DNA from 2 places in the Streptomyces sp. NPDC020917 genome. Region 1 is predicted to be linked to the other one. Evidence: riboswitches for the same ligand, from Rfam matches in the RefSeq annotation. Region 1 holds a riboswitch; the other holds the start of a gene.
The links. Region 1 has a riboswitch for S-adenosylmethionine ahead of thrC (threonine synthase). Riboswitches for the same ligand answer to the same signal wherever they lie in the genome.
Positions count from the first base shown of each region.

Region 2: another riboswitch for S-adenosylmethionine. It lies ahead of ACH4TG_RS13325 (putative leader peptide); the one in region 1 lies ahead of thrC (threonine synthase).

Region 1 covers NZ_JBIRRR010000008.1:13,525-21,322, reverse strand. The annotation lists gene murQ (N-acetylmuramic acid 6-phosphate etherase) at 1-883, shown strand, start outside; gene groL (chaperonin GroEL) at 1,414-3,036, opposite strand; gene ACH4TG_RS18945 (cold-shock protein) at 3,359-3,562, opposite strand; gene ACH4TG_RS18940 (MoaD/ThiS family protein) at 4,030-4,305, opposite strand; gene thrC (threonine synthase) at 4,302-5,633, opposite strand; SAM riboswitch class I at 5,627-5,759, opposite strand; gene ACH4TG_RS18930 (glucosyl-3-phosphoglycerate synthase) at 5,915-6,880, shown strand; gene ACH4TG_RS18925 (trehalose-6-phosphate synthase) at 7,020-7,798, shown strand, end outside.
Region 2 covers NZ_JBIRRR010000005.1:240,838-248,635, reverse strand. The annotation lists gene ACH4TG_RS13340 (LLM class flavin-dependent oxidoreductase) at 1-639, opposite strand, end outside; gene ACH4TG_RS13335 (NtaA/DmoA family FMN-dependent monooxygenase) at 636-2,045, opposite strand; gene ACH4TG_RS13330 (LLM class flavin-dependent oxidoreductase) at 2,083-3,324, opposite strand; gene ACH4TG_RS13325 (putative leader peptide) at 3,773-3,865, opposite strand; SAM riboswitch class IV at 3,884-3,997, opposite strand; gene ACH4TG_RS13320 (putative leader peptide) at 4,159-4,293, shown strand; gene ACH4TG_RS13315 (amino acid ABC transporter permease) at 4,672-5,754, shown strand; gene ACH4TG_RS13310 (amino acid ABC transporter ATP-binding protein) at 5,751-6,527, shown strand; gene ACH4TG_RS13305 (transporter substrate-binding domain-containing protein) at 6,554-7,606, shown strand; gene ACH4TG_RS13300 (alpha-mannosidase) at 7,648-7,798, opposite strand, start outside.

The sequences.
Region 1 (7,798 bases):
GTTCCGGCCCGAACTCGCCGAGATCGACCGCATGCCGACGCTGGAGATCGCCCGGATCATGAACGGTGAGGACGCCACCGTTCCGGCCGCCGTGGCGGGGCAGCTGCCCGCGATCGCCGCGGCGATCGACGGGGTCGCGGAGCGGATGGCGCGCGGCGGCCGCCTGGTCTACGCCGGTGCGGGCACCGCGGGGCGGCTCGGGGTGCTCGACGCCAGCGAGTGCCCGCCGACCTTCAACACCACGCCCGGGCGGGAGGTCGTGGGACTGATCGCCGGCGGCCCGGACGCGATGGTCACCTCGATCGAGGGCGCCGAGGACAGCCGGGAGCTGGCCGCGGCCGACCTGTCCGCGCTGCGGCTGACCGAGGCGGACGCCGTGGTGGGCATCTCCGCGTCGGGCCGCACCCCGTACGCGGTGGGCGCGGTGGAGTACGCGCGGACGGTCGGGGCGCTCACCGTCGGGCTGTCGTGCAACGCCGGCTCGCAGCTGGCCGCCGCCGCCGACCACGGGATCGAGGTGGTGGTCGGGCCCGAGCTGGTGTCCGGGTCGACCCGGCTGAAGTCCGGGACGGCGCAGAAGCTCGTGCTCAACATGCTGTCGACAATCACGATGATCCGGCTCGGCAAGACCTACGGGAACCTGATGGTGGACGTGCGGGCGTCCAACGAGAAGCTGAGGGCGCGGTCGCGCCGGATCGTGGCCCTGGCCACCGGGGCCGGCGACGCCGCCATCGAGGCGGCGCTCACCGCCACCGACGGCGAGGTCAAGCCGGCGATTCTGACGCTGCTGGCGCAGGTCGACGCTTCCACCGCTGCGCGGTTGCTCGCTGATTCGAAGGGGCACCTTCGGACGGCCATCGACGCGGCCGCCCACCCCCACTAGGCCCTTCCCCGGGCAGGGTCCACCCCTCACCCCCTCAACCTCCACCCCTCCGCGGGCGGCGCTCTGCCCTCCGCGGGCGGCGTTCACCCGTGAACGGGCTGGCCTTCCCCCTCCGCGGGCGGCGCATTGCCCTCCGGCGGAGGGGGTTCAGCCCTCAGCCGGCGAAGGGCAACCGTCAGGGGCGCGGGGAACTGCGCGAGCAACCGGCCACCGGCCGGTGGTCCGGGACGGACTGAACTGCCCCTTCGGGGCGGTTGGCGGAGTGCGGCGCCGCACTGGCTGGGCGCGCTGGGGGCACCTCCCAGGCGCAGCTCTGGGGGACCCCGCGCCCCTTCGGGGGACGACCCGCCGTCGTCAGGGCGCGCCACCGTCGTGGCTGAGGACGAAGTTCCCCGCGCCCCTGCGGGGCACCGCCTGCCCGGCGGAGGAGCGTCGCCGTCGCACGGCCGGTGCGTGGCTGAGGGCGCGCAGGAAGGCGCCCCCCTCCCGGGTGGGAGGAGGGCGCCGTGGAGAGCTTCCTGTCCGGAGGACTAGAAGTCCATGTCCCCGCCGGGCATGCCACCCGGAGCAGCCGGCGCGGCCTTCTCCGGCTTGTCGGCGATGACGGCCTCGGTGGTGAGGAACAGCGCGGCGATCGACGCCGCGTTCTGCAGGGCGGAGCGGGTGACCTTGGCCGGGTCGATGATGCCCTCGGCCACCAGGTCCACGTACTCGCCGGTCGCGGCGTTCAGGCCGTGACCCGGGGTCAGGTTGCGGACCTTCTCCACCACGACGCCGCCCTCGAGGCCGGCGTTGACGGCGATCTGCTTCAGCGGGGCCTCCAGGGCGAGCTTGACGGCCGACGCACCGGTCGCCTCGTCACCCTCGAGCTCCAGCTTCTCGAAGACCGCGGACGCCTGCAGCAGGGCCACGCCGCCACCGGCGACGATGCCCTCCTCCACGGCGGCCTTGGCGTTGCGCACCGCGTCCTCGATGCGGTGCTTGCGCTCCTTGAGCTCGACCTCGGTGGCCGCGCCGGCCTTGATGACGGCCACGCCGCCGGCCAGCTTGGCGAGGCGCTCCTGGAGCTTCTCGCGGTCGTAGTCGGAGTCGCTGTTCTCGATCTCCGCACGGATCTGGTTGACCCGGCCGTTGACCTGGTCGGTGTCACCGGCACCGTCGACGATGGTGGTCTCGTCCTTGGTGATGACCACCTTGCGGGCGCGGCCGAGCAGGTCCAGGCCCGCGTTCTCCAGCTTCAGGCCGACCTCCTCGGAGATGACCGTGCCGCCGGTGAGGATCGCGATGTCGCCCAGCATCGCCTTGCGGCGGTCGCCGAAGCCCGGGGCCTTGACGGCGACGGACTTGAAGGTGCCGCGGATCTTGTTGACGACCAGGGTCGACAGGGCCTCGCCCTCGACGTCCTCGGCGATGATCAGCAGCGGCTTGCCGGACTGCATGACCTTCTCCAGCAGCGGGAGCAGGTCCTTCACCGCGGAGACCTTGGAGTTGACGATCAGGATGTAGGGGTCGTCGAGCGACGCCTCCATCCGCTCCAGGTCGGTGGCGAAGTAGGCGGAGATGAAGCCCTTGTCGAAGCGCATGCCCTCGGTGAGCTCGAGTTCGAGCCCGAAGGTCTGCGACTCCTCGACGGTGATGACGCCTTCCTTGCCGACCTTGTCCATGGCCTCGGCGATCAGCTCGCCGATCTGGGTGTCGGCGGCGGAGATGGACGCGGTGGAGGCGATCTGCTCCTTGGTCTCCACGTCCTTGGCCTGCTCCAGCAGGGCGGCGGAGACGGCCTCGACGGCCTTCTCGATGCCGCGCTTGAGGGCCATCGGGTTGGCGCCCGCGGCGACGTTGCGCAGGCCCTCCTTGACCAGGGCCTGGGCCAGGACGGTCGCGGTCGTCGTGCCGTCACCGGCGACGTCGTCGGTCTTCTTCGCGACTTCCTTGACCAGCTCGGCGCCGATCTTCTCGTACGGGTCCTCGAGCTCGATCTCCTTGGCGATGGAGACGCCGTCGTTGGTGATCGTGGGGGCGCCCCACTTCTTCTCGAGGACGACGTTCCGGCCCTTGGGGCCGAGGGTGACCTTGACGGCGTCGGCGAGCTGGTTCATCCCGCGCTCGAGACCGCGCCGCGCCTCCTCGTCGAACGCGATGATCTTGGCCATGTGAAGGGGTCCTCCCGGACAGGGGGTGAGTTGCGCTCGGGACCGCGTGGCGCCCGCGACGGACGGCCGGTCGGCCGCCGGTTCCGTCCCGGCGTCCGGCCGGGCCTCACCGACCCGGTCCTGCTGTCACTCTCACTCGTAGAGTGCTAACGCCAATGATTAGCACTCACCCCTACCGAGTGCAAGCGAGTCCGGCCCACGGCGGCCCAACTCGCACCTCGCGCGGGGGCGGCGCCGGAGCGCACGAAAGGCCCGTCTCCCTGACGGGAGCGGGCCCTCCGGCGTGCGAGCGTCGCGTCGATGGCCGAACGCGCCGGGATGTTCAGCCTGCCAGCCGGACCATGTCCGCCTGCGGCCCCTTCTGACCCTGCGAGATCTCGAACTCGACCCGCTGGCCTTCCTCGAGGGTGCGGTAGCCGTCCATCTGAATCGCGCTGTAGTGGACGAACACATCCGCACCACCGTCGACCGCGATGAAGCCGTAGCCCTTCTCCGCGTTGAACCACTTGACGGTGCCCTGAGCCATTCCTAACTCCCCTATTGCTGGCCCTATCGCGGCCCCGCACTCCGCGGGCCCGGGTCAGACCTCACCTCCCGTAGCACCCCTTACCGCTCGACGGGTGGGGGCCCTGGGGGGCGTGCGCCGGAACGCGTCGACCGCGGCTGAATGTATCTGCACGGATGCCCACTGCAACAGGTCAATTGGACGAGAATTCTTGGCGCGACCCATCGGAAATGCCCTGAGAAAAGCCCATATGACGGGGCATCTCGGACGGGACAAACCCGGATGCTCGGCGCGATTCGCTCGCGAATTTGGCGATAAATCGCCGCAGCGACCTGAGAGGGGCTCACTTGCCCCTGGCAACAGTACCGGTGGCCCGTCGGCGCCCCGGCAGCAGCGTGCCCCGTCCACCCTCAGGGGTGAACGGGGCACAATGCGACAGAACCGCGCGGTCATGTGGCGGATCTCCGCAACGGAGGTTTCAACGGCGTTCAGCCGCCCGCGACCGCCGGAATGATCGACACACTGGCGCCGTCCGGCACCGCGGTGGCCAGTCCCTCGGAAAAGCGCACATCGTCGTCGTTCACATAAACGTTCACGAAACGACGGAGTTTTCCGGTGTCGTCGAGAACTCGCGCCGAAATGCCGGCGTGATTCTTCTCCAGCGACTCGATGACCTCGGCGAGCGTCGCGCCCTCGGCCGGCACCTCGGCCTGGCCGCCGGTGTAGGTACGGAGGATCGTGGGGATGCGGACGGAAGCACTCATGCGAGGCCAGCCTCTCGGAACGCGGCAAGGGTGGGTCGGATGGTCGCGGTCGGCCGGGCGGAGGCCTCCACCGCGTTGAGGGTCTTCAGGCCGTCGCCGGTGTTGAGTACGACGGTCTCGGAGGAGGGGTCGAGCTGGCCGGTCTCGACCAGCTTGCGCAGCACGCCGACGGTCACGCCGCCCGCGGTCTCGGCGAACACGCCCTCGGTGCGGGCGAGCAGCGTGATGGCGTCGACGATCTGATCGTCGTTCACGTCCTCCACCGCGCCGCCGGTGCGGCGGGCGATGTCCAGGACGTACGGGCCGTCGGCCGGGTTGCCGATCGCCAGCGACTTGGCGATGGTGTCCGGCTTGACCGGGCGGACCACGTCCTGGCCGGCCTTGAACGCCGCGGACACCGGCGAGCAGCCCTCGGCCTGGGCGCCGAAGATCTTGTAGGGCTTGTCCTCGACCAGGCCGAGCTTGATCAGCTCCTGCAGACCCTTGTCGATCTTGGTGAGCTGGGAGCCGGAGGCGATCGGGATGACCAGGTTGTCCGGCAGCCGCCAGCCGAGCTGCTCGGCGATCTCGTAGGCCAGGGTCTTGGAGCCCTCGCCGTAGTACGGCCGCAGGTTGACGTTGACGAAGCCCCAGCCCTCGCCGACCGGGTCGCCGATCAGCTCCGAGCAGAAGCGGTTCACGTCGTCGTAGCTGCCCTCGATGGCGACCAGGTCGCCGCCGTAGACCGCGGCCATGACGACCTTGGCGGACTCCAGGTCGTGCGGGATGAAGACGCAGGAGCGGAAGCCCGCGCGGGCCGCCGCCGCGCCCACCGCGCCGGCCAGGTTGCCGGTGGAGGAGCAGGACAGGGTGGTCAGACCGAAGGTGCGGGCGGCCTCCAGGGCGATGGCGACGACCCTGTCCTTGAAGGAGTGGGTCGGGTTGCCGGAGTCGTCCTTGATGTGCAGCCCGCCGGTGATGCCCAGCTCGCGGGCGAGGTTGTCGGCCTTGACGAGCTTGGTCCAGCCCGGGTGCAGGTTCCGCTTGGTGGCCACGTCGGCGGGGACGGGCAGCAGCGGGGCGTAGCGCCAGATGCTGGCCGGGCCGGCCTCGATCTGCCGGCGCAGCGCCTCGGGGTCGCCGACCGGAAGGTCGTAGGCGACCTCGAGCGGGCCGAAGCACTCCTGGCACGCGAAGATCGGGCTGAGCGCGAAGCGGGTGCCACACTCGCGACAGGACAGGGCCGCGGCGGGTCCGAACGCGTCGCCGAACGGGGAGTCGGTCGCGGTGCTGCGGTCGGTGTGATCGGCGGTGTGCACAGCCATGATGGCGAGGCCCTTTCTCCTCATCTTCCTCACGCCGCAGGTCGCGTCATGAGACGGAATTGGCACCTTCCCCACCGTGGTGACCTCGCGGTCGGCGGGAGGGTTGCCGGGGCTTCAACGGGCCGTTCCCTCTGCCCCTCTGGATGAGCGGTATGCAGTTGTGGGACGTATGCCTTCGCGGCGTCCCGGCGCGCCGACCCCGGCATGCGGGCGTCGTACGCGTTGTTCAAGACTGTAACCGACGACTCCGGCAGCTGAGAGGGTCGTCCGTACCGCGAGATGGATCACACCGGGGAGTGGCGCACGTGCTCGACGAGGTGGAGCGCTGGCTGGAGCGGCGATCGTGGTCGGCGGCCGAGCGGCCGCTGGACGTGCTGCTCGCGGCCAAGCGCGAGGCCGGCGCGCAGGGCACGGTGAGCGTGGTGCTCCCGGCGCTGAACGAGGAGGAGACGGTCGGCGACATCGTCGCGACGGTGCGCCGCGAGCTGATGTCGTCGCAGGTCCCGCTGGTCGACGAGCTGGTCGTGGTGGACTCCGCGTCCACCGACCGCACGGCGCGGATCGCCGAGCGGGCGGGCGCGCGGGTGGTGCAGCGGGACGCGATCCTGCCGCGGCTGCCGGCGCTGCCCGGCAAGGGCGAGGTGCTGTGGCGCTCGCTGCTGGCCACCAGCGGGCAGATCGTCTGCTTCGTGGACGCCGACCTGCGGCAGTTCGACGCCGCGTTCGTGTCCGGGATCGTCGGGCCGCTGCTGACCGAGCCGTCGGTGCAGCTGGTCAAGGCGATGTACGACCGGCCGCTGGAGCGCGGCGGCGCGGTGGTGCCGGGCGGCGGCGGGCGGGTCACCGAGCTGGTGGCGCGGCCGCTGCTGAACCTGCACTGGCCGCAGCTGGCGGGGTTCGTGCAACCGCTCGGCGGGGAGTACGCGGGGCGGCGGTCGCTGCTGGAGCGGCTGCCGTTCCCGGTCGGGTACGGGGTGGAGCTGGGGATGCTGATCGACGCGCTCGGGCTGGTCGGGCTGGACGCGCTCGCGCAGGTCGACGTGGGGGTGCGGCGGCACCGGCACCAGGACGGGCAGGCGCTCGGCCGGATGGCCGCGGCCATCTACCGCACCGCGCAGCTGCGGCTGTCCCGCGCGCCGCTGGTCCGCCCCGAGCTGACGCAGTTCACCCGGGAGGGCGCGGCCTTCGTGCCCACCACGCACCCGGTGGACACCGCGGAGCGCCCGCCCGTGCTCACCGTCCCCGAGTACCGGCCGCATCGCGCGGCGTAGCGGGACCGCGCGGTCCGGCGGCGGGTCTGCGGCGGCCGGGCGGCGGTCTTCGGTGGTCCCACGCCAGCTCGACGGCGGTCCGGGGCCCGGAAGGGGCTGAGGGAGTTTGAGGGGCTGGTGTGGTGGCTAGGCTCGCGGCATGGGGAATTCTGCGAGGATCCTCGTCGCCTCGAACCGCGGCCCGGTGTCGTACACGGTGCGACCCGACGGCACCCTGGACAGCAGGCGCGGCGGCGGCGGCCTCGTCTCCGGGCTGAGCGCGATCGGCCCGGACGCCGGTGCGCTGTGGGTGTGCGCGGCGCTGTCCGACGGCGACCGCGAGGCCGTGCGGCAGGGGCGCACCGAGCCCGGCTCGCGGATGATCTCCGTCCCCCCGGACGTCTTCCACGCCGCCTACAACGACATCGCCAACTCGGTCCTGTGGTTCGTCCACCACATGCTGTACCAGACCCCGCTGGAACCCGTCTTCGACGAGGAGTTCCGCGGCCACTGGGACGCGTACCGCGCGTACAACACCGCGTTCGCGGACGCGCTCGCCGAGGACGCGGCCGAGGGCGCCGCGGTCCTGGTGCAGGACTACCACCTCGCGCTGGTGCCCGCACTGCTCCGGCAGCGCCGCCCCGACCTGCGGATCGGCCACTTCTCGCACACCCCGTGGGCGCCGCCGGACTACTTCCGGCTGCTGCCCGACGACATCGCGGCCGAGCTGCTGACCGGCATCCTGGGCGCGGACCGCGCCGCGTTCCTCACCCGCCGCTGGGCGGCCGGGTTCGCCGCGTGCTGCGCGGCGGTGCTGGGCGCGGAGGTCTCCGGCGACGGCTCGGCGGTCACCGTCGAGGGCCGCACCACGCGGCTGGGCGTGCACGGGCTCGGGGCCGACGCCGCGTTCCTGCGCGAGCGGGCGCACCGCGCCGACGT
Region 2 (7,798 bases), on a different contig from region 1:
GCGGATCAACTCGGCATATGGCTCTATGGGGTTGGTGACGTTCGCGGAGAACAGCGGATCGCCGTGCCGGGCCGCCAGGTCCGCCGACTCGCGGCTGGTGGCGCTGCCGTGCCACACCCTGACCGGCCGCTGGTAGGGCCGGGGCCAGACCTCCGCGTCCTCCAGCGCGGGCCGGAAGCGCGGTGCGGCGGTCACCCGGTCGTTGCGCCAGATCTCGCGGAACAGCCGGTAGGACTCGGCGTTGCGCTCCCACTGGTCCTCGGGCGTGACGTGGAACAGCTCCCGCTGGGCGCTGCCGTTCCCCTTTCCGATGATCAACTCCAGCCGGCCGTCCGCCAGATGGTCGAGCGTCGCGTAGTCCTCGTAGGCCCGCACGGGATCGAGCAGGCTGAGGGTGGTGACGGCGGTGAACAGCCGGATCCGCCGGGTGAGCGCGGCGACGTGGCCCAGCACCACGGTGGGCGAGGACGAGATGAACGGACGCTCGTGCCGCTCCCCGACGCCGAACCCGTCGAAGCCCAGCTCCTCGGCGAGCACGGCGCTGCGCACCACCTGCCGGAAGCGCTCGCGGGTCGACGGCCGGTCCCCGGTCACCGGGTGCGGGGCGTGCACGATCAGCGTGATGGCGATGAACTTCACGAGGCCGTCGCCGTCCTCTCCGCCGCCGTCCCCGCGACCGCGCCCCCGGTGGCGCCGGGCCGGCCGAACGGCGGCAGCCCGAGGTGCTCCCGCAGCGTGGTGCCCTCGTACTCGGTGCGGAACACCCCGCGCTCCTGCAGCAGCGGCACCACGGTGTCCGCGAACGCGTCGAGGCCGCCCGGCACCAGGTGCGGCACCAGGATGAAGCCGTCGCTCGCGTCGGTCTGCACGAACTCGTTCAGCGCCGCCGCCACCGTCGACGGGCTGCCGATGAAGGTCTGACGCCCGGTCACCTCGATCACCAGCTCCCGGCTGGTGAGCTTCTTCGCCTCGGCCAGGGCCCGCCACTCGGTCGCGGTCGCCAGCGGGTCGCGGAACATCCGCACACTGGCCCGCCCGCGGGCGACGGTGTTCTCGCCGACCAGCGGATCGGCCTCGGGCAGCGGGCCGTCCGGGTCGTGGCCGCTCAGGTCGCGGTTCCAGACGTGCTCCAGGAACTTCAGCGCGGTCTGGCCGCTGACCTGCTGCCGCCGGATCAGCAGCGCCTGCTCCTGCGCCTCGGCGTCGGTGTCGCCGAGCACGAAGGTGACCCCCGGCAGGATCTTCAGCTCCTCCGCCGTACGGCCGTACCTGGCCAGGCGCCCCTTGACGTCGGCGTAGAACGCCCGGCCCGCCTCCAGGGTGCCGTGCCGGGTGAAGATCGCGTCCGCGGAGGAGGCGGCGAACTCGCGGCCCTCCTCGGAGTCTCCGGCCTGGAAGATCACCGGGCGGCCCTGCGGGCTGCGCGGCACGTTGAACCGCCCGCGGATGTCGAACTGGTCCACCCGGTGCGCGAACCGGCCCGCGTCGGGGTCGCGGAGGAACACCCCGGCGGCCTTGTCCGCCGCGATCTCGTCGCCCCGCCAGGACGCGAAGAGGACCTTGGCCGCGTCGAGGAACTGCCGGGCCCGCTCGTAGCGGTCCTCCTTCGCGAGGAAGCCGCCGCGCCGGAAGTTCTCCCCGGTGAAGGCGTCCCACGAGGTCACCACGTTCCAGGCGGCGCGGCCGCCCGAGAGGTGGTCCAGGGACGCGAACTGCCGTGCCACCTCGTAGGGTTCGTTGAAGGTGGAGTTGATGGTCCCGGCCAGGCCCAGCCGGTCGGTGACGGCGGCGAGCGCGGCCAGCACGGTGAACGTGTCCGGCCGCCCGACGACGTCGAGGTCGTAGATCTCGCCGCCCTGCTCGCGCAGCCGCAGTCCCTCGGCGAGGAACAGGAAGTCGAACCTGGCGCGTTCCGCGGTCCTCGCCATGTGCGCGAACGAGCCGAAGTCGATCTGGCTGCCGGCGGCCGGGTCGCTCCACACCGTGGTGTTGTTGACGCCGGGGAAGTGGGCCGCGAGATGGATCTGCTTGAGGGGCTTGCTCATGTGACGGCTTCCTTGGTCTCGTCGGTGCCGCGGGCGCTCAGACGGCGGCGGTGGTCGGGGCGGCGGGGGAGGCGGCGTAGCGGCCGGCCGGGCGCGGCAGGCCGAGCAGCCCGCGCAGCGTCCCCGCCTCGTAGGCCGTGCGGAACAGCCCGCGGCGCTGCAGCTCGGGCACGAGCCCGCGGGTGATCTGCTCCAGGTCGTGCGGGACCGCGGCGGGCCGCAGCCGGAATCCGGTGATCCCGGCCGCGAGCCACTCCTCGAGCAGGTCGGCGAGCCCTGCGGGCGTCCCGGTGAACGCCAGTGCGTCGCCTGCCGGTCCGGCTTCGGAGCGGGCGTCCAGCCGGGCGCACCGGTCGGCCGCCTCCGCCTCCGAGCCGTCGAGCAGCACCAGCAGGTCGGCGAGGACGTGCACGGTCTCCGCGGCGCGCCCGGCCGCCGCCTGGTGGCCGCGGATCTCCGCGACGATCGCCTCGGCCTCCACCGCGTCGCGCGGGGTGACGAAGCCGATGTCGGCCGAACGGCCCACCAGTTCGAAGGGGGCGCTGCGATGGGCCAGCGCGGCCACGATCGGCTGGCCCTGCGGCGGGCGGGGCGTGATCGACGGTCCCTTGACCCGGAAGTGCGGGCCCTCGAAGTCGATGTAGTGCAGCTTCGCGCGGTCGACGAACCGGCCGGTGGCCACGTCGCGGATCTCTGCGTCGTCCTCCCAGCTGTCCCACAGGCGGCGCACCACCTCCACGTAGTCGGCCGCCTCGCCGAACGTCTCGGCGACCACCGCCCGCACCGCCGGCGCGTCCAGGTCCCGCGGGTGCTCCAGGCGCAGGTGCGGGAACGTGCGCCGCCCGAACAGCTCGGCCTCGTGCGTGCGCACCGACACCTGCACCCGCAGGCCGGCGCGCCCACCGCTGACGTAGTCGAGCGTCGCGATCGCCTTCGACACGTGGAACGGCTCGGTGTGGGTGACCACCGCGGTCGGGACCAGGCCGATGTGGCGGGTCAGCGGCGCGACCCGGGCGGCGATCTGCACCGCGTCCAGCCGGCCCCGCACCTGGTCGGTGTGCCGGTCGGGCTCGAAGGGCGAGGAGGACTGGAAGCCGAGCGAGTCCTCGATCGTCACGAAGTCCAGCAGCCCGTGCTCGGCCTCGGCGACGAGGCCGGCCCAGTAGGCCGCGGTGAACAGGTCCTGCGGGCGGGCGCCGGCTTCCCGCCACGCGGCGGGATGCCACCCGGCGCCGTCCAGGGCGACGGCGAGGTGGAGGGCGGGCTGGGGCTGAGGCATGGAGAGGTCGCTTCCTGTTTCGGCGGAGGGCGCGGCTGGGGGAGTGCGCGGCTGGCGGAGTACGCGGCTGGCGGAGCGGCTTGGGGAGCGCGGGCAGGCCGCGCGGCCTGCCCGCACCCGGAGCCGGCCCGGACACGGGATCTGCGCGTGCGGGGAGCGGCGGGCAGCAGGGCGTGCCGTGCCGGCAGCGCGTGCCGGACGCGCCGGAGCCGGCGGCCGTGCGGCACGGGGAGGCGGCGGGACCGCGGTCGCCCGCGCACCGCTGACGGCGCGTACGGCTGCGCGGGGCCCGGCCGTACCGCGGCGGGACGGCGCACGGTCACCGCCTGCGCCCCGCGGGAACGCCCGGCGGGGCAGCGGGTACCCGTGCGGTCACGTGCGGTGGAGGGCCGCCGCGCGCCGTGGCGCGATCCGGCTCAGACCGCCGTGCGGGACGGCGCGGGCGCGGTCAGGCGGCGGGACAGAGCGCGCTGGAGATGCGCTGCAGGTCGATGTGGCGACGCGAGTAGGTGCTGACTGCCCTGCTGACGGCTCCGCGCATGTGCAGCCCCTCCGTCCTCCGTCGCGCTTGCGGGCGCCGGGCTCGGCGCCGCCGGGTCGTCACCTGGAGCACCCCGCCGCGTCGGAGGGTTGCCGGTCAGCCTGCCAGGGCTTGGGACTGACGCTCATGACCCGCTCACACGCTAACTCCGGACCGGCGTCCAGCACAATGGCCGCTGACGCAGCGTCAGAAAAGGGAAGCATTGCCCGCGGACGGGACCAGCGGTTACGGTGTGAGCCGGCCGCGGGCCCAGGCCCCGCGCCCGGCCCCTCCGAGGATGCGAGGTGATCCGCATGCAGGCACGACGTCCCGGCAACGGCGGTACGCCGCTTCCGCTCGGATTCGCCCCGCTCATGGCGGCCCGCCGCCATGTCGACCTGCTGCGGGTCAGCAGCGCGCTCTGTTCCGGGGACACCCCGGTCCGCTGACCCCCGCCCGTCCGCCGCACGGCACCCGTCCGGCGCCGCGCTGACGGATTCCGGCGTCCGCCCCCCGGCCTGATCCCCGTTCACGTCAGGCACCGGGCCGTGTCGCCTCGGCAGCGGCCACACCCGCACGTCCCACACCCGCGGTGGCCGCGCCCGTACCGGCCCGAGCCCCCAACCGGCCGTGGGGCACAGCCGCTCACGCCCCCGCCGCACCCACCCATGCCCGCACCGGCCTGCGCGCCACAGCCGCCGCACTCGTCGGACGGGCCGGCACGCCCGTGCCGCCACGCCCGCTCCCTCACCTCTCACGCCGCAGGCAGCGCCACCGCCCCTCCGCGGTGCGGTGCCGCGCCCGCACGGGACGGAAGACCCGCCACCATGACCAGCTCCGACGCCCTCACACCGTCCGGCGCCCCGACATCCTCCGGCGCCCGCATCCCGCCCTCCGGCGAACCGCCGAGGAAGGCCGAGCCGCCGCCACCCGGCCACCTGGACGCGGACGGGTCCCAGGCCGGCCCGAGCGACCGGCAGTTGCTCGCCGCCCGCCTGGTCCCGCTGCGCCGCCCGGGCCGGTGGATCTCCGCCGCCGTGCTGCTCGTACTGCTCGCGATGCTGGTCAACACCGTGCTGACCAACCGCCGTTTCCAGTGGGGCGTCGTCGGCGACTACTTCCTGGACACCTCGATCGTGCACGGGTTGGAGCTGACGCTCTGGCTCACCGCCGCGGTGATGGCGACCGGCTACCTGCTCGGCATCGCGGTCGCCGTGATGCGGCTGTCCCGCAACCCCGTGCTCGGCGGCCTCAGTTTCGCCTTCGTCTGGCTGCTCCGCTCGGTCCCGCCGCTCGTCCAGCTGCTGTTCTGGTACGAACTCGCCTCTCTGTACCCGCAGTTGTCGTTCGGCCTGCCCTTCGGGCCGGCGTTCGCGACCGTGCGGACGGCGCACCTGTTCAGCGGCGTCCTCGCCGCCTACGTCGGGCTGAGCCTGGACGTCGCCGCGTTCTCGTCGGAGATCGTGCGCGGCGGTCTGCTGTCCGTCGACCACGGCCAGACCGAGGCCGCCCAGGCGCTGGGCCTGGGCCGGGCGCGGATCCTGCGCAGGATCGTCCTGCCGCAGGCGATGCCCGCGATCGTGCCCGCGTCCGGCAACCTGCTGATCGGCATGCTCAAGGCGACGTCCATCGTGAGCGTCATCGCCGTGCAGGACCTGCTCTACTCCTCGCAGCTCATCTACAACCAGAACTACCTGGTCATCCCGCTGCTGCTGGTCGCGACCCTCTGGTACGTCATCCTCACCACGCTGCTGTCGGCCGTCCAGTTCCTCGTCGAGCGCTCCTACGCGCGCGGCCGCGGCCGCGGAGGCGGCGGCGACCGGCGCCCGGCTCGCGGTTTCCGCGAGCTGTTCCGCGGCAACGTGCCGCTGTTCGGCCGCGGCGGCAGGGAACTGGCGGGCCTGGCATGACCGTCGACTCGGACCGTCCCCTGGTGCGCGTGAGGGGACTGCGCAAGAGCTTCGGCGGCCACCTGGTGCTGGACGGCATCGACCTGGACGTGCGCCAGGGCGAGGTGACCGTGCTGCTCGGCCCCTCCGGCTCGGGCAAGTCCACCCTGCTGCGCAGCATCAACCACCTGGAGCGGCCCGACGCCGGCTTCGTCGAGGTGGGCGGCGACATCGTCGGCTACCGGTACCGGGACGGCCGACTGCACGAGGTGGGCCACCGCACCCTCACCCGGCAGCGGGCCCGGATCGGCATGGTGTTCCAGCAGTTCCACCTCTTCCCGCACCTCACCGTGCTGGACAACCTCGTCGAGGCACCGGTCGCGGTCCGCGGCGTGCCGCGCGGCCAGGCTGCCGCGAGGGCCGCGGAACTGCTGGAACGCGTCGGCCTCGGCGGCCGCGAGCAGGACTATCCGCGGCAGCTGTCCGGCGGGCAGCAGCAGCGCGTCGCCATCGCCCGCGCCCTGGCCATGGACCCGGACCTGCTGCTGTTCGACGAACCCACCAGCGCCCTCGACCCGGAACTCGTCGGCGAGGTCCTCGCGGTCATCAAGGACCTGGCCGACAGCGGGATGACGATGATCGTCGTCACCCACGAGATCGGCTTCGCCCGCGAGGTCGCCGACACGGTGGCCTTCCTGGACGGCGGCCGGATCGTCGAGTCGGGCCCGCCCGCGGACGTCCTCACCCGCCCCCGCCACGAGCGGGCCCGCGCCTTCCTCGCCGCGGTCCTCTGACACCCCCCCGTACGAAAGGAACCACCGTGCCGACGAACCCCCCGCGTCCCGCCGCCGGGCGCCCCCGCCCCGGTCGCACCGCCGACACCGCCGCGCCCGCCGCGGGTCTCCGCACCGCCGTGACGGCCGCCGGGATCGCGGCCGCCCTCGTCCTGCTCGCCGGCTGCGGGTCGCACTCCGCGGACGCCGGTTCCGCGCCGCCCGGCGGCAGGCCGGCCGCCGCCCCCGCGGGGTCGGCAGGCCAGGACGGCACGGCGATCCCGGACGAGGACGTCGTCACGTCCGTGACGGCCGACCCCGCGCTGACGGCGGAACTCCCGGCGCGGATCCGCAGCCGCGGCAGCATCGTCCTGGGCACCAGCAGGGTGGTCGGCACCTCCGGCCTGCCGCACGGCGGCCAGGCACCGGACGGCAGCACCGTCGGCCTGGACATCGACCTGCGGAACGCCGTCGCCAAGGTGCTCGGCGTCACCTGGGACGTCCAGTACGGCACCTTCCCGACCGTCATCCCCGGCGTGCAGAACGGCAAGTACGACGTCGGGCAGGACAACTTCGGTGCCACCAGGGCCCGCGAGCAGGTCGTCGACTTCGCCACGTACCTCAACGACGGGCAGTCCTTCCTCGGCGCCGAGGACATCGCGGCCGACAAGGTGACCCGCCTGACCGACCTGTGCGGCTACACGGTGGCCACCAGCCCCGGCTCGACCTTCCAGCAACTCCTCACCGACGGCGCGGGCGAGTGCGCGGCCGCCGGCAAGAAGCCGTACAAGGTCCAGTACTTCTCCGACAACGCGCCCATCATCCTCGGCCTGACCAACGGCAAGGTGGACATCTCCTTCGGGCCCACCCTCAGCCTCGAGTACGAGGCCCGGCACATCCCGCGCACCAAGTACCTCGGCCAGATCACCACCACTCCGGTCGGCTTCGTCACCGCCCGGAACTCACCGCTCGCCAAGGCCCTCAGCGACGCCGTCAACAAGCTGATCGCCACCGGCGACTACGCCAGGATCTTCGCCAAGTGGGGGGTGACCGGTACCGGCGTCACCCGCTCCGTCGTCAACCCGCCCACCACCTTCTAGGACATCCCGGCGTCCCCGCGCCCGCTGCGCCCGGGCCGCGCCTACCCGGCCGCCCGGGCCAGGCGCAGCGTGAGGATCTGGAACGGGCGCAGCGCGATCGCCACGCCGTCGTCCGCCACGTCGAGCACGCCGCCGTCCGCATCCGCCGGCGGGCGCTCCAGCAGGTCGACGGACGTGGCGGAGGCGACGGGG